One region of the Shewanella sp. MMG014 genome, then DNA from elsewhere that is predicted to be linked to it. Evidence: predicted binding sites of a transcription regulator. Region 1 holds the regulator's gene; each other region holds the start of a gene.
What was found. The regulator LexA, encoded in region 1, represses DNA repair genes until DNA is damaged. The targets are predictions, from matches to a motif close to TACTGTATNNNNATACAGTA.

Region 1 (5,417 bases):
AATGATTTATTGTGCGGTTGTGATTGTGTTGAACTCATAAAGTTAGTGGTTACCCATGTTCCATAGTGACGCTATCTACTATGGTTTTACGAACAGATAAACGCAACATACCATTGGCATGGTCGCGAATTCGGATGACAGCAAACTGATTGTCATTACCCGACAAGTGCCCTAATTCTTTTAATTTTACACTCAAATTATTGTAGAGTTTTTTATCATAAAACTCTGGCGCAGTTATTCCGTGTAAAGCACCTAAACGCTGAGCTAATAAGTGGCTCGCGCTTTCTAGATCTGAACGTTCAATATCCGGTTTATAAGCCAATAAATTAAAGATAATCGCGTAACGTTGTAATGTCTCACTGACAGTTTCAGACAATAACATTAACTGGGTAATATTACTTTGATTGAGTTCAAACTCGTCTGTACCCGAAATAAGCTGTTGCTCAACAAATAAGTTTAATACGCTATCAATGTAAGCGGGTAAGTCTTCAATCCCCATAAACAACTCAGCCTTGAGTAGCGGGTAGAAGTCATTAACGATTTCATGAATTTTTTGACGATTAAACTCTTCGTATTGCACCAAGCAACTCGCAATTAACGAAGGAACTGCCATTAAATGGATGATGTTATTACGGTAGTAGCTCATCGCAATTGCTGAAGACTCTTCAATCGCAATAATTTCACCAATTTGATCAGTGTGCGAAGTAAACTTTTTCAGTGATAGACATTGATCAACTAATTCACTAGCACTGCCTTGAGCTACTGAGGTGTAATCAGTGTAAGGCACTTCTTTCATCAATTTAAGATATAAATCTAGCTGACGTTCCAGCTCTGTGCGCTCTAATGCATTTTGTTCAGCGGCTAATAACACCATACTGGTTAACGTAACAGAGCTCGCAGCTGCTGCACTGTTAATGTTTGTCATCACTTTATTGGCTAATTGATTAACCGCAGGCGTTAACCATGTTGGTTTTTGCTCGGGATCTTTAGCCACTTCTTCACGCCAATCAGGCGACTGCTGATTTAAGAACTGCTGTACGTTAATTGGCTCACCAAAGTTAACGTAACCTTGTCCAAAGTTACCCAACTTACGCAATGCACCAAACACTTGCCATACAGATTCTTTTTGCTTTTTCTTACCACTTAATTCTTTATGATAAGTCGACACTTCCATGACATGATCGTAGCCAAGATACACTGGCACTAAGGTCACAGGACGCTCGATACCCCGCAATACGCTGTTTACCGTCATCGCTAGCATGCCTGTTTTAGGAGCAAGTAGACGGCCAGTACGTGAACGACCACCCTCAGTGAAATACTCAACTGAATAGCCTTTAGCAAATAGTTGATCTAAATACTCTCTGAATACTGCGGTATAAAGCTTATTACCGTTAAAACTACGACGGATAAAGAAGGCACCACCACGGCGGAACATTGGACCTGCCGGCCAAAAGTTAAGATTAATCCCTGCCGCAATATGCGGTGGAACCATGCCTTGATAATAAAGAATATATGACAGTAACAAGTAATCCATATGGCTTCGATGACACGGCACATAAACGATTTCATGACCATCATGATGCAGTTTACGAACTTGCTCCGCACTCTTGATGCTAATACCACTGTATAACTTGTTCCAAAGCCAAGTTAAGAAACGCTCAGCAATACGAATCAAGTTATCCGAATAGTCTGCCGCGATTTCATCAAGGTACTCAATGGCTTTTTCACGTGCCTTTTCTTCGGGAATTTTTTTGTTAACGGCTTCTTCTTGAATGGCACGCTTGATGGATTCTGACTTTAACAGTGAATTGAACATCGCTTGACGATTAGGAAGCTGAGGCCCCGTCATCACCTTACGTTGTCGGCGAAAATGCACACGAGCCACACGGATAAGCTTATGCGCAATACTGACATCTGTGCCGTGTTCATCAGCCATATAACGCAGCGACATGGCATTAGAAAATTGAATGAAGTTATGGCGACCTAAAAATAGAATCATTAACCATTTACGTAACCATGTTGGGTTTTCACGCTCAAAAACCGCAGCGGTCATGGTGTCATCTTCTTTACCTGGGATACGCCCCCAATATAGGCTTACAGGCACAAGCTGGATGTCGAGTTCTTTGTTCTTTTGGTGTAATTCGAGCAACTTAGTAAAGTTTGCTACAAATTTATCGCTACTATGGCGCTTACCAAACAAGGGTTTACGCCCTTCCACACACACAATTCTAGGGGTATTGAAACCATCAACATCTAACCGTTCATACGGACTTGGCAAGTTATATTTAGCTGTCATTTCATGTAAGGCAGCAATATCACTCAGCGACTCCGTTTTCATCACATAGACCACTGGCTTGTCAGGATCTAAGTTAAGGTCAGCGAACGGATCTTCAGGCACAACAACACTGTGTACCATTAATTTCTGAATCCAACGTAATGATTTAGCAATGATAGAATCTGGTTTTAGCATGGGTCTTCGCATTATCAACAACGATTTATTGCGCATAGGATACCAGAATATCATTCAGTTACACTAACCTCGGTAAATCTAGTTAACATTTAAGTAGCAAGTTTTGTTGGTTCTAACATCAAGTATCAATCACTTAGTAAGTAGCAAAACATTTAGGTACAGTACTGTATAAATAGACGGTATCCAGTACTTTTTGGCTTATTCACTTGAGTCATCAATAATAAAACACACTAATTTACCAGCCCCTATAAAAACAATAAACTACTGATTTAATGAACTTTAAATAACTAGAAACTTCGATAAAAATTCATATCTATTGCTTTATCAGCAAAAAATGTTGGTTAATACTTGCGCGACCAAAGATACTGTATATAATGACAGTCACTGTATAAAAAAACAGGAATCAACATGAGACCTTTAACGCCACGACAAGCTGAAATTCTAGAATTAATTAAATGCAATATTGCCGAGACAGGTATGCCACCAACTCGTGCAGAAATTGCCACTAGATTAGGCTTTAAAAGTGCTAATGCTGCAGAAGAACATTTAAAAGCACTCGCTAAAAAAGGTTGCATTGAAATTATTCCAGGTACCTCTCGCGGTATCCGTATGGTCCAAGAAGAAGAGGAAGTTGAAGAAGGCTTACCACTGATTGGTCAGGTTGCGGCTGGTGAACCAATTTTGGCGCTAGAACATGTTGAACAATACTTTCAAGTTGATCCTGAAATGTTTAAACCCAATGCTAATTTCTTACTACGTGTTCGTGGCGACAGTATGAAGGATATTGGCATTATTGAAGGCGACTTATTAGCGGTTCACAAAATGCAGCAAGCTAAAAATGGTCAAGTCGTTGTTGCCCGTGTTGATGATGATGTCACCGTGAAGCGTTTTGAAAAGAAAGGCAACGTTGTTTATCTGCATGCAGAAAACGAGCAGTACTCGCCGATAAAAGTCGATTTAACATGCCAAAGCCTTACGATTGAAGGGCTCGCTGTTGGCGTTATCCGTAATGGAGGTTGGTTATGAACACATTAATAGGTAATGCACCACGTCACCCAGGTTTATGGATGGACATGGCATCAGCAGCTGCGCCAGTAAAGCAAGGTATCGAAACCAAACAAACAGCTAACCAAGGGTTAACTGAATTAACTCAGCTATGCGGCCAGTTAGCCGTATTAAGTCAACAAGGGCGATGGATTGTACTGATTAACCCGCCTCACATTGGTTACAAACAAATTCTAGCGAACGCCAATGTCAGAATGGACCGTGTATTACTGGTTCACACTAAAGATGAAGTCGAAACACTGTGGGCAATGGAAAAAGCACTCACAAGTGGTACATCCAGCGCAGTGATTACATGGACAACCCCATTAGATGCTCGTGATAATCGCCGCATTCAATTAGTCGCTAAAAGCGCCTTAGCACAAGGTGTCATTATCGAAGATGTAAATACTCACTTACGTGATGACCAATTAAACGCCAGTAATCCTGTGACTGCAACCCAATTGAATTTATCTGCATTTCACTAAAGTCTATTTGCTAAAAAAGCCCTTCATTTCGGTGACGGGCTTTTTTTTGCGCCTTTTTTCAGCAAATTAGATGATAAAGTGATCTTGATCAATATTTAATCTCCAAGTAATGTAGTTAACAAGGGAGTAACATTTATTGACCTCTCTTAGTGGTAAAAATGAACATAAGTGATAAAACGCTGTAAAGATTGTGCTGGTACCATGCGGTATAGAAAGCCTTGAATAAAAAGCGTCAATTTAAGAATTGAAAAGTTCAGTATTAGGTACAAGTGTGGCCACCAAAACCCAATAGAATAATCGAGTATTAATACTCACTGCCACCGTGTACTTTGAAGTGATCAAACTTTTTCGGGAATAGAAAAGTTTGCATAGAGCAGAGTATTACTGTGTGACTTTTCCTTGTTGTTATTGCAAATCGCAATTGGCAGAGGAGTAGTCTTGTGAAGCGATTGTTGTATGGATTAATGGTGCTGTTTTTTGCAGTGCCGCTTGCAGCGGCTGATATGCCGCTTAACATGACCCAAGGGGTAACAGAGATCAGTGGTAAGGTTTACGACCTCCATATGATCATTCTTTATATCTGTTGTGCTATTGGTGTTGTGGTATTTGGAATCATGATTTACTCCATGATTTATCATAGAAAATCAAAGGGTGCAGTACCTGCTGATTTCCATGATAGTACCAAAGTGGAAATAGCATGGACTGTCGTGCCGTTTCTTATCCTCATTGGTATGGCAATTCCTGCCACAAAAACCCTCATTGCTATGGAAGACCCAAGTGATGCGGAGTTAACTATTAAAGTAACCGGCTCTCAATGGAAATGGCATTACAGCTATTTTAATGAAGACGTCGAGTTTTACAGTTTACTTTCCACCCCTGCCGATCAAATTACTGGGACAGAAACGAAAACTGAAACTTACCTACTTGAAGTCGATAAGCCCCTCGTTCTGCCAATCAATCGTAAAGTACGCTTTTTAATGACTTCAGATGATGTGATTCACTCTTGGTGGGTTCCTGCATTTGCGGTGAAAAAAGATGCTAACCCAGGTTTTATTAATGAAGCTTGGACCAAGATTGATAAGGTTGGTACCTACCGAGGCCAATGTGCTGAGTTGTGTGGTAAAGACCACGGATTCATGCCGGTGGTAGTTGAAGCCGTTTCTGAAGCAGACTTTGAGCAATGGCTAAAAGATCAAAAACAACTCACTGCTGATGCAAAAGCCGCGGCTGAAGCGTCACTGTCGCAAACCCTGACCTTTGATGAGTTGATGGCTCAAGGTGAACAAGTTTACATGGGCCGATGTGCCGCTTGTCACCAACCAAATGGTGCAGGACTACCTGGTGTATTCCCGTCTCTTATCGGCAGCCCAATCATTAAAGGGTCAGTTGCTGGCCACATTGATATTGTCGTCAACGGC
Region 2 (5,417 bases), on a different contig from region 1:
CAGACGTCAGCTGTTAGATCCACTGGGAAACCATAGGTATCGTAAAGTTTAAAGGCTGTTTCACCATCTAAAACGTTAGTATCTAACTCGTTTAACGCAGCATCTAAAATACCTAATCCACGCTCTAGTGTTCTGGCAAATTGTTCTTCTTCAGCTTTTAACGATTTTTCAATAATCGCTTTAGCTTCAACCAAACTTTTACCCGCATCGCCCATGACTTCAATTAGGGTAGGCAGCAATTTAAAGAAGAACGTATCGGTTGCACCTAACTTATTACCGTGACGCACTGCACGACGAATGATACGACGCAATACATAACCACGGCCTTCATTCGACGGCATCACACCATCAGCAATTAAGAATGAACAAGAACGAATATGGTCAGCAATTACGCGCAGTGATTTATTTTCTAAATCTTCAACCCCAATAATCTCCGCCGCTTTTTTGATTAACGCTTGGAAAATATCAATTTCGTAGTTTGAGTGTACGCCTTGCATGATAGCTGCAATACGCTCAATTCCCATACCTGTATCGACTGAAGGTTTTGGTAGCGGTTTCATTTCACCGTCAGCTTGACGGTTGTACTGCATGAAAACGATATTCCAGATTTCAATGAAGCGATCGCCATCTTCTTCTGGTGTACCAGGGCGGCCGCCCCAAATGTGCTCGCCATGATCATAAAAGATCTCTGAACATGGACCACAAGGACCTGTATCACCCATTTGCCAGAAGTTGTCAGAGGCATAAGGAGCGCCTTTGTTATCACCAATACGAATAATATTTTCAGCAGCAACACCGATTTTCTTATTCCAGATTTCAAAGGCTTCGTCATCAGTATCGTAAATAGTGACACAAAGTTTTTCTGTTGGTAATTTCAGTGTTTGGGTTAAAAAGTTCCACGCATATGAAATGGCTTCTTCTTTAAAGTAATCACCAAAACTAAAGTTACCTAACATTTCAAAGAAAGTATGGTGACGGGCGGTGTAACCTACATTATCTAAGTCATTATGCTTACCACCAGCACGGACACAACGTTGCGATGTCGTTGCACGTGAATAACCACGATTTTCCAATCCTAGAAAAGCTTCTTTAAATTGGTTCATACCCGCATTTGTAAATAATAACGTTGGATCGTTATGTGGTACTAACGAGCTACTGTCGACAACTTGGTGTCCGTTGTTACCAAAATACGCTAAAAATGCGCTTCTTAATTCTGTGGTGGTCTGAAACATGAAATCGCCCTAAATGGATAAATTCTATTTATCATGAAGCTGAATATCAGCTTTAAATTGGCAACATTATATACTTAAACAAACTGAAGGTGCGAGATCCAAGCGTATTTAGATTAGCGATTTTCTTGCTATGAGGGGCGATTACTGTAATCGGTTAATTGGTTTTTAATAATCTGTGCCGTAATACGAGCTAAATGACGTCTTTAATGAAGTCATATCTTTATGCGCGGCGTTCGATCACATATGCCAATGAATAGAGCACTCACAAAAAAATCGCGGCCGACTCATGTCGACCGCGATAGTTATTTTCATTACTGTTAAAACGTGATTAGAACACTTCACCTGTTTCTAAATCGATGTTTTCATCCGACTCGGCTGGTGCCGCTTCTTTTTCAGTGCTTAATAGCATTTGACGTAAATTTGCTTCAATTTCTTCAGCTACTGCAGGGTTTTCAACTAGGTATTTACCCGCATTTGCACGGCCTTGACCAATCTTGTTGCCTTGGTAGCTGTACCAAGCACCAGCTTTCTCAACCAGCTTGTGTGCTACACCTAAATCAACGAGCTCACCAGTACGGTTAATACCTTTACCGTAAAGAATTTGGAATTCAGCTTGTCTAAATGGCGCTGCAATTTTATTTTTAACGACCTTTACTCGAGTCTCGTTACCTACGACAGCGTCGCCGTCTTTAATCGCACCTGTACGACGAATATCTAAACGTACAGAAGCGTAGAATTTAAGTGCATTACCACCCGTTGTGGTTTCAGGGTTACCAAACATAACACCAATTTTCATACGAATTTGGTTAATGAAAATAAGTAGCGTATTTGACTGTTTTAAGTTACCTGCAAGCTTACGCATTGCTTGGCTCATCATACGTGCGGCAAGGCCCATATGAGAATCACCAATTTCACCTTCAATTTCAGCTTTTGGTGTTAATGCTGCAACAGAATCGACAATGATTACATCAACAGCACCTGAACGTGTTAGCGCATCACAGATTTCAAGCGCTTGCTCACCAGTATCAGGTTGTGAACATAATAGGTTATCAATATCGACACCTAGATTTTTTGCATAGATAGGGTCTAGAGCATGCTCAGCATCAATAAACGCACACGTTTTGCCTTCACGTTGTGCTGCAGCAATAACTTCAAGTGTTAACGTTGTTTTACCCGATGATTCTGGACCGTAAATTTCAACGATACGTCCCATTGGTAAACCACCAGCACCTAAGGCAACATCCAACGAAAGCGAACCTGTAGAAATGGTTTCAACATCCATTGTGCGATCAGCGCCCAACTTCATGATTGAACCTTTACCAAATTGCTTTTCAATTTGACCTAATACAGCATTCAGCGCTTTCTCTTTATTTGGATCTGCTTTCATTCTCTTTATCCCTTTAAGGTGACTCAGTTCGAATAACGAACTTGGTAACGAATAAATTTGTCTGTTTCGTAATATGAGCTCAGTATACTGTATAATCATACAGTATCAATAGTTACTGTATAATTTTTTTCCTTTTTTTTACCTTACTATTATTTACACATTAAAAATCATACAGTTAATAACGAAAATATATTAATAACGATAAATAGTAGACAAACAAAACCACTGTATACAGTACTTCTAAGTTGGGTAAATACCTGAGTTTACAACAATAAGTATTGTTCAAAAAATCAGTAAACAAGGGCAAGACGGCATAGCATCGTTGCGATTCTATTGGGTATCAAATCAATTGTTGTTAAGATGACCGCCTATATTGACCCAGACTTAGCCTAATTCAAAATAAAGTAAGAGCAATCACTTAATGACCGTAAATGAAGACCCAAATTTAGAAAAGCACACTCCCATGATGCGCCAGTATTTAACGCTGAAAGCACAGCATCCTGAAATGCTGTTGTTTTATCGTATGGGAGACTTTTATGAATTATTTTATGAAGACGCTAAGCTGGCATCGGAACTGTTAGGTATCTCATTAACTGCACGTGGAAAAAGTGGTGGTAACGCGATTCCCATGGCAGGACTTCCCTACCACGCCGTTGAAGGTTACCTCGCAAAATTGGTTCAAATTGGTCAATCTGTCGCTATTTGTGAACAAGTCGGTGACCCTGCTACAAGTAAAGGACCAGTTGAGCGTAAAGTTGTAAGAATTGTTACCCCAGGTACCTTAACCGACGAGGCCTTACTACAAGAAAAGCAGGATAACTTACTTGCTGCGGTATATCAGGGTAAGAGTGGATTTGGCTACGCGACTTTAGATGTTTCGTCTGGTCGATTTGTTATTGTTGAACTTGAAAATGAAGAAACACTAGAAGCTGAACTGCAACGTACCAGTCCTGCAGAATTGCTCTACAGTGAAGATTTACTTGACCGCCAATTAATTGAAAATCGCAAAGGCATACGTCGAAGACCTGAATGGGAGTTTGATTACGATACCAGCATTCAATTACTTCTAGAGCAATTTGGTACCAAAGATCTTCATGGATTTGGTATTACAAATGCTAGGCTTTCGCTACAAGCAGCTGGCTGCTTAATGCAATATGTCAAAGACACACAAAAAACAGCTTTGCCTCATATTAATAGCATCACCATGTTTAATCAGGCTGATACTATCATTCTTGATGCTGCCACCCGCCGAAACTTAGAACTTACTATTAATTTATCTGGCTCACGTGATAATACCTTAGCTTGGGTACTCGATAAGACAGCGACGCCGATGGGAAGTCGTATGTTGCAGCGATGGATCCACCAACCGCTGCGTGACCAACAGCATATTAGCCAAAGGCAACAAGCAGTTGCTGAGTTAATTGATACGGGGTTATATGCAGACTTACACCAGCAATTAAAAGCCCTTGGCGATATCGAACGTATCATGGCGAGGCTAGCTATTCGCAGCGCACGCCCACGAGATTTTGCCCGTCTTCGCCAGGCGTTGGCTTTATTACCTGAAATTCAGCAAACTTTAGGTCACTGCCAACAAAGTGAACTCCATCGTCTAGCCAATTTATTAGGCGAGTTTCCAGAGCAGCAACAGCTATTGGAAAATGCGATTGTCGATAATCCGCCTATGCTTATCCGTGATGGCGGCGTAATTAAAGCGGGTTACAACGCGCAGTTAGATGAATGGCGTGGCCTAAGTGAAGGGGCATCTGATTATCTAGTACAATTAGAAAACCGTGAAAAAGAACAAACAGGCATCAATACCTTAAAGGTCGGCTACAACCGGGTTCACGGCTACTATATCGAAGTGAGTCGCTTACAATCAGATCAAGTTCCTTTGAGCTATCAGCGTCGTCAAACACTAAAGAATACCGAACGCTACATCACACCAGAGTTAAAAGAATACGAAGAGAAAGTGCTATCTAGTCAAGGAAAGGCATTAGCGATTGAAAAGCAGCTTTGGGAAGAGTTATTTGATTTACTTTTACCTAAATTGCATGAACTACAACTGTTTGCCCAAGCTGCATCCGAATTAGATGTGCTAAGCAACTTTGCAGAGCGAGCTGAAACACTGGATTATCATTGTCCAGAAATCAGTAATGACATTGGTATTCATATCGAGTCTGGCCGTCATCCTGTGGTCGAATTAGTTAGCCAAACACCATTTATTGCCAACCCTGTCACCCTCGCGCCTAAGCGAAGAATGCTTATCGTAACAGGGCCCAATATGGGGGGTAAGTCGACTTATATGCGTCAAGTTGCGTTAATCACGCTTATGGCTCATATAGGTAGCTTTGTACCTGCACAAAAAGCAATTATCGGCCCTGTAGATCGAATATTTACACGTATCGGCGCCTCTGACGATCTCGCTTCTGGACGTTCTACTTTTATGGTCGAAATGACAGAAACCGCTAACATTCTTCATAATGCTACAGAGAAAAGTTTAGTTTTAATGGATGAAATCGGTCGAGGTACTTCGACCTATGACGGTTTATCTCTAGCTTGGTCAGCAGCAGAGTATTTAGCTGAAAAAGTCGCAGCGTTAACCTTATTCGCAACCCATTACTTTGAATTAACCCAGTTGCCAGAGCAAATAACTGGCACTGCTAATGTACATTTAGATGCCGTTGAACATGGTGACACGATTGCATTTATGCACGCAGTGCAAGAAGGTGCAGCCAGCAAAAGTTATGGCTTACAAGTTGCTTCACTAGCAGGGGTACCAGCCCACGTCATAAAAGCGG
Region 3 (5,417 bases), on a different contig from region 1:
AGCCTCGGTTAACGCACCGCCGCCATTGCCACGTAAATCGATGATAATGCCTTCTACATTATCTTCTTTCAGTTTGGCAATTTCTTTTTCTACATCTACAGATAAGTTCATGTAGAAACCAGGAATTTGAATAACCCCGACCTTACGGTTGGCATACTCACCTTCTGTTGGTTCAACAACTTTAGATGTTGCAGCTCGGTCTTCTAAGCGAATTTTATCTCGAATGATAGTTACTTCGAAAGTTTTCGCATTAGCGCCACCTTTTTTAGGTAGTATTTGTAAATTAACCTCACTGCCTTTTGGCCCTTTGATTAATTCAACTACATCATCTAATCGCCAGCCGATAACATCAACAATTTCACCGTCTTTTTGGCCTACACCAATGATTTTATCTTCAGGTGATAGTTTTTCACTACTAGCCGCAGGGCCACCAGCAACAAGACTTTTAATGACAGTGTAATCGTCATCCATCTGTAATACAGCACCAATGCCTTCGAGGCTTAGGTTCATTTCCATTTGGAAACGTTCAGCATTACGAGGAGATAAATAACTTGTATGAGGTTCTACTGTACGCGCAAAGGCGTTCATCACACCTTGGAAAACATCTTCACTGTGAGTTTGGCTCAGACGCTTGATAGCATTGTTATAACGCTTACCGAGTACTTCGACTGTTTCTTCCCAGTCTTTACCAGCAAGTTTAAGATTCAATGCATCGTATTTAACACGCTGACGCCAAAGCTCATTAAGTTCAGCTTCATCTTTTGGCCAAGCAGCTTCTTCACGATCGAACTCATAAGCATCACCAGCTTCGGTAAAGTCGAATTCTTTATCAAGTAAAGTTAACGCATAGGCAAAACGTTCATAGCGACGTTTTTGCAATAAAGAGAACATATCAAAGGCAGGAGCGATATTGCCCGTTTTGACCATATCGTCAAACTGAGTTTGATACTGCTTGAAGCTATCTACATCAGCTTGGGTAAGCACATTACGTCTGAAATCTAACTGTTGCAGATAACGGTCATAAATGAGCTTAGAAAAAGCATCATCAAGTTCAAAGCGATGGTAATGAGAACGGGTAAATAAATTCGTTACTCTTTTACTCGCAACCTTATGTTGAGGCTCTTGCTCAAGTTTGGGTAACTCGTTGATTTGAATAGTGGGTGAAATTGCCCAAGCCGAAAAACCGACAAATAAAGTGGCAATCGACGCAGCCAAAGTGAGTTTTCGCATCAACAAGTTACTCCTTAAATGATCACGATAATAAAATATGCTCGGCACGTACTTTAACGACTAAACCAGAATCAAGCTGTACATGGACATCTTCTTTCTTGATATCAGTGATAACGCCGGCAACTGGGTTTTGCCCTAACTTCACACTAACACGTTGTTTTTGTTTAAGCTCGTCAAATTTTGCTGGCACATAATTAACTTTTGGTTCAGCAGGCTTTTTCGCTTTTGCTGGACGGTCTTTCTTAACTGGAGCAGTTTTTGCTGAAGGTGCTTTTCTAGCAGGCTTCTTTGGATTTGCTTTTGCAGCTTGTGCTTGGCGTTTCGCCTTTGCTTTCTCTTGGCCTTCTTTTAGGGTTTGCTGAGCATGATCAATATGCTCTTGCTCAAGCTCACCACAATCTTGGCCATCTAAGTCGATACGCTGTACGCCAGCTTTAACGCCTTTAAGGTAGCGCCAGCTACTTGTATAACGTCTAAGTGCAACACGTAATTGTGTCTTACTTACTTTAGAATCATCAGCCAACCTTTCAGCTAAATCTTGAAACAAACCAATTTTTAATGGCTTAGTTTCACCTTCTGCAATAAAGCATAAAGGAAAAGTTTCATATAAATACGCTAAAACTGCGTTGGTGTCGGTCAACTTGTCTGTTGATTCCATTTTTACTTCCACGTTATATAAGGGGACTGGTTAATAGCTTTCTTGGCTAGTACAGTCGTTTGTCTTTCGTTAAACAGAGTCTTGCTTAACGTTCAAATTAGCACTTCCTACATGATTGCTAAAGCAATTGAAACATGCCTTAACAAATTAACTTAGTTAGCTGCAATTTTACAGTAAATAAATTTTCCAGTAGTTAATGCGTGCAGCTCAGTATTATAAAGCGCATCACAGCGATTGCGACCTGCAATTTAGATTATTTGTTCGCAAATTAAGCAAATAAGCAAGATTCGAAGCTTTTTACTAAGATTTCGAGACCTTTTTGATCGTCTGTATCAAAACGATTCAACAATGGACTGTCAATATCGAGCACGGCAACCACATCATTTCCGTTATGAACCGGCACAACGATTTCTGAATTACTGGCTGCATCACAAGCAATATGCCCTTCAAACTGGTGTACATCTTCAACAAGTTGAGTCTGATTTAGTGCCGCAGCTGTCCCACAAACTCCTTTGCCTATCACAATACGAGTACAGGCAACTTTACCTTGAAACGGGCCTAAGACTAATTGGTCTGCTTTTTTAATGTAAAAGCCAACCCAATTTATATTGTCTAAATTATCATTTAACAACGCCGAAAAGTTTGCCATGCCAGCAATCAGATCATCTTCGCCTTCCATTAATGCTAATACTTGACGGTTCAATGTGTCATAAAACTCAGCTTTCATTGTACTTCCTAAAATATTTTATTCTGTTGGCGCTTTTTTATTAGTTTTTTTTGTGGCTGCTTTATTGGCAGCTGGCTTAGGTTTTACTACGCCTTTTAATAAATTAGCTAGCTCATCTTTATTAGAAGCTAAGTAAAAAGCAAGCTTCTCCACACTATTCTCGTCAATTTCGAGTTCAGCGCTAGTAATAAAAGGAACTAAGTTATCAGCAATGTCGAGCATTTTGTCATAGGCATCGGCTTCCTTTTTAGATGTAAATGTCATCTTTTCCACCCCTTCTCTTACCACGACAAACTTTGTAATTACCGCCATGATTAACCTCTTACTGTTTTTATATACAGTGCATAGAGTGTCATAGAACTAACTTCTGATGCAAGTATTCTGATTATTCTGGTATTATCTGATTTTATTGTATCTTGAATAATTGACGTTTTGACTATTTAAAGCCATATTTTGTGCACTTTAGTCAGATATTGTTCAGTAATTTAGAGCTCTTAATTATATAGATGGATGGTTTGCGCTTTATATGCCAAAAAATGTAGATCAAGAGAGCATCGTTTTATGTCGCTCTTGTGACTTAGCAGTTCAGCGCCGTGCGCTACCTTCGAATGTCAGAGCCCTATGTCCTCGCTGCCATACGGCACTCTATGATGTGCCATATTGCTCTATTAACGGCATGCTAGCTTTGTGTATGACCGCGCTACTTTTTTTTATCCCAGCTAATTTTTTACCCGTTTTAGAAATCCATTTTTTGGGTAGCATCCGTGCAACGACTGTCTACGAGACAGCCATCGCAGTTTGGGCACAAGGTTATTGGATTGTCGCTGTTGCAGTTATTGCCTCAGCAGTGATTGCTCCTGGCTTATTGATACTGTCGATATTGCTACAAATCATTATCGTAAAAAACAAATTACACAGCTACTTTTGGCAACGAACCTATCGGCGTTTGCTGAAAAACCAAGCCTTACTCACCCAATTATCAATGTTAGAAATTTATGTCATTTCTTTCTTGGTGGCCGCATTCAATTTATCTGACTTTGCGGATATCTATTTAGGCATGGGAACTTTTTGTTTCGGAATGTTATTTTTGGTTATTTTGTTTTTGCAACGTGAGTATAATCTGGAACATATGTGGAAGCTGACTCATGACGAATAAAATAGAACAAGCTAAAAGCAATGATTACCAGCAAGGTAAAGATATCGGTATGACCTTGTGTGGGGTATGTCGCAACATTAACCCTATTGAGCAAGGGTATTGCAGCCGCTGCGAATCAAAAATACAACCTCGTAATGAACAGAGCTTGCAACAAAGCTGGGCGTTATTAATTACTGCAGCGATTTTATTAATACCAGCCAATATTTATCCAATCACTATGCTCACAAACCAAGGCAAAGTGACTTACGATACTATTTTTACTGGGATAGTACATTTAGTGCATTCGGATATGATCCCTATTGCTATTATCGTATTCACCGCCAGTATTTTAGTACCATGGCTAAAAATTGCTGGACTAGCGATATATTTAACTGCGATTAGTTTTAACTTACCAGTTTCAAAAAAGAAGCTCATGGTGGGGTTTCATATTATTGAATGGATTGGCCGTTGGTCTATGTTGGATTTATTCGTTATTGCACTGACAGTTGCGGTAGTCAATATGGGTCAACTTTTAGATGCTAAACCCGCTCCGGCAGCAACCGCATTTGCACTCGTTATCTTACTGACTCAATTGGCAGCTAAGGTGCTTGATACACGTTTACTTTGGGATCGCTTGGACAAAAAAAATGACACGAATTGAATCACCAAAAGTCGTTAAAAAGAAACTTTTCTCTCCGATTTGGTTACTTCCTATTGTTGCCCTGGTATTGGGGGCTTGGCTAGGTGTTAAAAGTATCAAAGAGTCGGGAATTGAAGTTCAAGTGCACTTCCCTAGTGCGATCGGTATCGATATCGGTAAAACCCTAGTTAAATATCAGGGATTAACGGTCGGTAAAGTCACCGATATCAGCATTGATAAAGACCTTTCTGGCGTCAATGTTAAAATCATTATGGATTATCGCTCTGATCCATTTTTAAACAAAAACACCCAGTTTTGGCTTGTGACTCCAAAAGCAAGTATCACCGGGATAGAAGGATTAGATACCTTATTTTCAGGTAACTATATTGCTATTCAGCCAGGAGATGGTAGTTCGGCATCTGAGTTTGTTGCTTTAACAGAAGCCCCTACGATGATCCCCAATGATGAAGAAGGCATTGTTGTAAACCTTACCACTTCAACACTAGGCTCCCTTGATGTCGGCTCAATGGTATTTTACCGCCAAGTGCCAGTTGGCAAGGTGGTTAACTACCGCTTAATCGATAGTGAGACCATTACTATCAGTACCTTTATCGAGCAGCAATACGCACACTTGGTCAATCAAGAGTCACAATTTTGGAATGTCTCTGGGCTCAAAATCGATGCCTCTATGTCAGGGATTAAGGTGAATACCGAAAGTTTGGCATCATTACTTGCTGGCGGGATCAGTTTCAACTCAGATACAAAAGCGGACAAAGCAGTTAGTGGCGATACCTACGTACTTTACCCTGATGAAGAAAGTGCAGTTAAAGGGATTGAATTTGTACTTACCGCCGAGAATGCAGATGAGATAAACCAAGGTTCAGCACTGGTTTATCGTGGCGTTGAGGTGGGCAAAGTTCATCAAACTCAATTGACTGAATCCGGCGTTAAATTTTTAGCCAAGTTTGATGTGCAATATCAGCACTTATTAAATGCCGATAGCCAATTCTGGATTGCTGGTGCCGAC
Region 4 (5,417 bases), on a different contig from region 1:
ACAACTTGGTGAAGAAGATGAACGGGTTAATAAATCATGGCCTGATTACGAAGCTGATTTAAAGCGTTATAAAGTGCCTTATCAAATGCATATGTATAAAGGCGCCAAGCATGGTTTTCATAACGATTCGACAGGTCGCTATGATGAAGCCAACGCTAAACTGGCATGGGATCGTACCATTAGCTTTTTTACAGAGAAATTAAGTTAACGACTCGTCATTGATGGTGCCACAATAACAGGAAGCTTCGGCTTCCTTTTTTAATGCGAAAATTTTGAACGAGTGGTTTGTTTAACTCATTTTGATATGACGACGTATCACTTGTTTAGGTTAAAAGACTAAAAGGTGGTGATATTACTCATTTCAGTTAACCCTAAAAATATTAAAGTACTGAATTTATTGGTAAATAATAGTGGCCTTATAATTGCTTTAACCAAGTGCTCAAATCATTACATAAAGTGCATTACAGAAAATGCATTACAGAAAATGCATTACAGAGAGTACATTGCAGAAAGTACATTGTATTAAACGGTAAGCGCAAAGCCGCAAGCTTAACGCTAGCACTAAGTTCATCACTAAACATAAGGGATTATGATGATAAACAAATTCGCAAAGTTGCTAAAAGAGTATAAATCACTGCTGATTTTTATTGCGTTAATGAGTGTATTCAGAAGTGCAGTCGCAGATTGGTATACCGTGCCTACAAGCTCAATGAAACCAAGCATATTAATCGGTGACAGAATTCTTGCAAACAAAATGGCGTACGATGTTCGCATTCCTTTTACTCATGTTTCTTTATATAAAACAGGCGATCCAGCTCGCGGAGATATCATTATTTTTGACTCCGAAGCTGCTGGAAATAGACTGGTAAAGCGTGTCGTTGGCGTACCTGGCGACACCGTAGCGTTATACAACAATAAACTAGTGATTAACCATCAAAACATTAATTATCATGATCTTAGTTATAAGAGTAATCGTAATCAAGGTAAAAGTTATCAAGATGATACGCAGGATAAGATTGAAGATTTACTCGGCGTGGCGCATTCAATAAGAGTGAATAAAATGGGCTCAATACGCTCAAAGTTTAACGAGGTTACTGTGCCAACCGGGTATTATCTTGTATTGGGTGATAATCGGGATAACAGTGCTGATTCACGTGTGATTGGGTTTGTGCCTCGCAATGAAATCATCGGACGCACAAAGCGTGTTGTGATGTCTTTTAATTATGATAATTATTATTTACCTAGGCATGATAGATTTTTCCATTCCCTTGTCAGTGGCTAAAAGAGGCTAAATTGTCACTAAAGCACTTTACTCTTTGCTGACCAATGAATTCGAAATAAGCCACACCTTAATGAGTGGCTTATTTTTACTTCTCGCTGAATTTAATCCTACCTTTAAAAGTTTAACTTGTTTTATATCAATAAAATAAATCAGATTTTTTTCTAATTAAACCCTTACAATCTTAGTGCTAATTTCGTATTCAATTAAAAGGATATTGCATGTCGACTGTTACTCAGCAGCAAATCGGAATGATTGCATTAGTCGTTGATGATTATGATGACGCTATTGCCTTTTACACTCAAAAACTACAATTTACCTTAGTCGAAGATACCGATTTGGGCCGCGGAAAACGTTGGGTGTTAGTGTCACCGCCAAATGGTAATGGCACCAAATTGTTATTAGCTCAAGCCAACAATGAAACTCAAAAACAGTCGGTGGGTAATCAAACTGGAGGCCGGGTATTCTTGTTTCTGCAAACTAACGACTTTTGGCGTGACTATAAGTCAATGCAGGCCAATGAAGTGGTATTCAATGAAGAACCTAGGGTAGAAGAATATGGCACTGTTGTGGTGTTTCAGGATTTATACGGCAATAAATGGGACTTACTTGAGTTGAATAAGTAAACAAAATAAGCAAGTCGAATAAGCCAGTTTAATGAAGTCATAACAGTAGTTATAAAAGCTGTATTTAATGCAGTAGTGAAGTTTAATTAATCGTTTATTGAGGTAATGAATGGGAATGGTGATTGCTTTTCTTTTATGGGGTGTGGCAGTGGTTTTCTCTGTTATCACCATTGGTGTTATTCATCTGTGCAATAAAAAAGCTAAGCAGCGAGAGGTTGACAGCAAGTACATGCTTCATACTGTCTTAAGCTCAATACCATTGTGGTTGTTGATTTTCTATTACCCTGTTGATTATTACACATCCCATAACGATCTCGATGCTCTGATAACGGTATGGTCAACCAAAACTGCACTGACAATATTGAGTCCAGCAGTCACTGCTATCGTTATTTTAGTGCTACGTACTATGAAAGCGAAGCAACTAGCAGACAATGCAGATTAGGGGATAAATAGTCTGCACATCGTTCTTTACGACATAGCACTAAGTTTATCATTAAAAATAGCACTAAAGCCAAAATACACTCTGGTTATGAGCTTAAATAGCAGCCATAAAAAAAGCAGTGTTAGCACTGCTCTTTTATCAAAATTCATAGGGCTTTGTTGCCACTTTTAGCTGTATAAAATCAGCAAACTTTACTTAGAAAGTGCTGGTCAGCATATCGATTAACTCAGTTTCAGTGGTTGGCATTTTTGCAAGTTCAACCATTTCTGGTGAGCCACCATTTAACATGTAAGCACTTGTAGTCAAATGATCATGATGAAACCATTTCCCGTTAACGCAGACGTCTGTGTAACACTTCTCACATTGTTTCAATTCCATAACGGGCTCCTGAGCTCAAAATTTGCGATAACTAAACCTATCCCAAGAATTCATTAACAATGATGATCCAGATCAACTTTATTTCAGCTTTAATTATCTTAATTTAGATGAAACGTTTGTTTTTGGTGGTGTAAAAAGTCAATTGTATGGCAGTTGGGGCAATTTTATATTCTTTATTTTTCGGTTATGAAAATAAACTACAAAAAAAGCAGTAAAGCTCGCCAATTCTAGTTCGTTAACATGCTTAAAGGTAATATTTTGTCGTGCAGGCGTCATTTATTGCCATCGATTACCAAACTAAATTTTTTATGGATAAAATAAAAAAACTTTAAATAATTACTGTAATTGCCCACTGTAATTATATACAGTATCAGCATGATATTAAAAAGCCTGCATTAAAAGGCTTAACTGATTTAAACGGTTTGAATTGAATGATCCTGTATATTGCCGAGAAACCCAGCTTAGGTCGCGCTATTGCTGATGTATTGCCAAAGCCCCATAAAAAAGGCGACGGTTATATCATGGATGCTAATGGCAACTATGTTTCTTGGTGTGTCGGGCACTTGCTAGAGCAAGCTGAGCCAGACGCTTACGATCCAGCCTACAAGTCCTGGCAATTGGCACATTTACCAATTGTGCCTGACAGTTGGAAGCTTAAGCCTAAATCTAAAACGCGTTCGCAGTTATCCACCCTTAAAAAATTGATAAAACAAGCCTCAAGTCTTGTTAATGCGGGCGATCCAGATAGAGAAGGGCAATTGCTGGTTGATGAAGTGATAGCACATGCGGGTGTAAAAGCCGACAAACTTGCCCAAACCCAGCGTCTACTTATTAGTGATTTAAACCCAAGTGCTGTCAAAAGAGCACTAGGACAAATGCGCAGCAATAAAGAGTTCGTTCCGCTTTCAACATCAGCATTAGCTCGCAGCCGTGCTGATTGGCTATATGGCATGAATATGACCCGAGCCTATACCATTCAAGGCAAAAAAGTGGGTTATCAGGGGGTATTGTCGGTTGGCCGAGTACAAACACCGGTTTTAGGTTTGGTCGTGAGGCGTGATGAGGAAATAGCCAATTTTGTCCCTAAACCTTTTTATGAAGTACTTGCGCATTTATTAACTGACAAAAATGAATCATTCTCCGCTAAATGGAAGCCAAGTGAAGCGTGCCAGCCATATATGGATGAAGAAGGTCGCGTGTTAGCAAAGGGCTTAGCTGAAAATGTTGTTGGTCGAATTACTGATCAGCCTGCACAAGTAACTAAGCTTGAAGCAAAAAGTAAACGCCAAAATCCACCTTTGCCCTATAGCTTATCGTCACTGCAAATTGATGCAGCTAAACGTTTCGGTATGAGCGCAAAAGACGTCTTAGATACTTGTCAAAGCTTATACGAGCGCCATAAACTGATTACTTATCCGCGCTCAGATAGTCGTTATTTACCTGCTGAACAACACGGCCTCGCACCGCAGGTGATAAAAGCAATTGTCAGTAATGACGCGACGTTAACTGCAAAAATTGATTCGCCAAACGCTAAGCTTAAATCTAAAGCTTGGGATGATAAAAAAGTCGACGCTCACCATGCCATCATTCCCACTGAAAAAATGGCTAATTTAACCTCTTTATCGAGCAAAGAAGCGAAATTGTACTCGCACATTGCGAGGCAATATTTAGCCCAGTTTTATCCAGCTTATCTTTATGATGAAACCCAAGTGGAAGTGACCATTGCTGGAGGACTCTTTACCACTAAAGCGAAACAAGAAACTGCAATGGGGTGGAAACAACTATTTGCTTCAAGCCAATCGAGCAAAACAAGCATGAGTGATACAAATGGCCCAAGTGGGCATAAAGATGAAGAGGAACTCAGCACCTTACCTCCGCTCGTAAATGGTCAGCAATTACATTGCGCTCGTGGTGAACTGCTTGAGAAAACCACCCAGCCACCGAAGCATTTTACTGATGCGACATTACTTGGCGCCATGACAGGGATTAATCGTTTTGTGAGCAATAGCGAAGTAAAAAAAATCCTTAAAGATACCGATGGACTAGGCACTGAAGCGACTCGTGCAGGCATTATTGAATTATTATTTAAACGAGGTTATTTACAGCGTCAAGGGAAGTCAATTGTGGCAACCCAAGTCGGAGTCGGACTCGTTCATTCACTACCAGAAAGTGCGACCACACCTGATATGACCGCATTGTGGGAAAGTAGTTTAGATGCCATTAGCCAAAAGCAATTACGTTACGATGCGTTTATGTCTCCTTTAATTACCCAGCTCAATGAGTTGGTTACTCAAGCTGCTAATCAGTTACCTAATGCCTTAGCGGGTGTGACAGGTCCAGGTTACAAAAAACGCCGAAGCGGCGCAAAAACGGGTTATAAACGCAAGTCCACAACGGGTGCAAAATCGGCCTCTAAGAAAAGGCCATCAAAGAAGGCAACGAGTTAATTGGTTTTATGGAGTAAGCCAAGCAATATAAAGGTATGGCTATTGATTAGCTTAGTGTTGCTCGAATAGCGTTACTGTTACTGAGTAACGCGCGTGCGAATACAAGCTTTACAAGGTTCTTTTTGATTTGATGTTGCGATTTTGTTTGTTTTAGGTAATCTAGCGCCTTTAATTTAACTACATCATTAAATCAAAAGGAAGTTTATGAATATCAAGGATGTTTTTAGCACAGGTTCGTTATTTAA

Region 2: recA (recombinase RecA) is a predicted target of LexA. The motif match lies at 2,705-2,724, and genes of this name have one in related genera.
Region 3: J8L86_RS14080 (YebG family protein) is a predicted target of LexA. The motif match lies at 2,939-2,958, and genes of this name have one in related genera.
Region 4: J8L86_RS19815 (DNA topoisomerase III) is a predicted target of LexA. The motif match lies at 3,076-3,095, and genes of this name have one in related genera.

What each region holds. Positions count from the first base shown of each region.
Region 1 covers NZ_JAGJDZ010000005.1:208,957-214,373, forward strand. The annotation lists gene mtr (tryptophan permease) at 1-38, opposite strand, end outside; gene plsB (glycerol-3-phosphate 1-O-acyltransferase PlsB) at 50-2,470, opposite strand; gene lexA (transcriptional repressor LexA) at 2,879-3,496, shown strand; gene J8L86_RS10230 (SulA-like leucine-rich domain-containing protein) at 3,493-3,999, shown strand; gene coxB (cytochrome c oxidase subunit II) at 4,440-5,417, shown strand, end outside.
Region 2 covers NZ_JAGJDZ010000004.1:292,152-297,568, reverse strand. The annotation lists gene alaS (alanine--tRNA ligase) at 1-1,232, opposite strand, end outside; gene recA (recombinase RecA) at 1,561-2,619, opposite strand; gene mutS (DNA mismatch repair protein MutS) at 3,041-5,417, shown strand, end outside.
Region 3 covers NZ_JAGJDZ010000008.1:143,448-148,864, reverse strand. The annotation lists gene prc (carboxy terminal-processing peptidase) at 1-1,230, opposite strand, end outside; gene proQ (RNA chaperone ProQ) at 1,253-1,888, opposite strand; gene J8L86_RS14085 (GAF domain-containing protein) at 2,157-2,615, opposite strand; gene J8L86_RS14080 (YebG family protein) at 2,634-2,927, opposite strand; gene J8L86_RS14075 (paraquat-inducible protein A) at 3,142-3,771, shown strand; gene J8L86_RS14070 (paraquat-inducible protein A) at 3,761-4,411, shown strand; gene J8L86_RS14065 (MlaD family protein) at 4,398-5,417, shown strand, end outside.
Region 4 covers NZ_JAGJDZ010000016.1:30,867-36,283, forward strand. The annotation lists gene J8L86_RS19790 (dienelactone hydrolase family protein) at 1-208, shown strand, start outside; gene lepB (signal peptidase I) at 593-1,282, shown strand; gene J8L86_RS19800 (VOC family protein) at 1,501-1,905, shown strand; gene J8L86_RS19805 (hypothetical protein) at 2,021-2,347, shown strand; gene J8L86_RS19810 (hypothetical protein) at 2,543-2,725, opposite strand; gene J8L86_RS19815 (DNA topoisomerase III) at 3,157-5,172, shown strand; gene J8L86_RS19820 (prohibitin family protein) at 5,377-5,417, shown strand, end outside.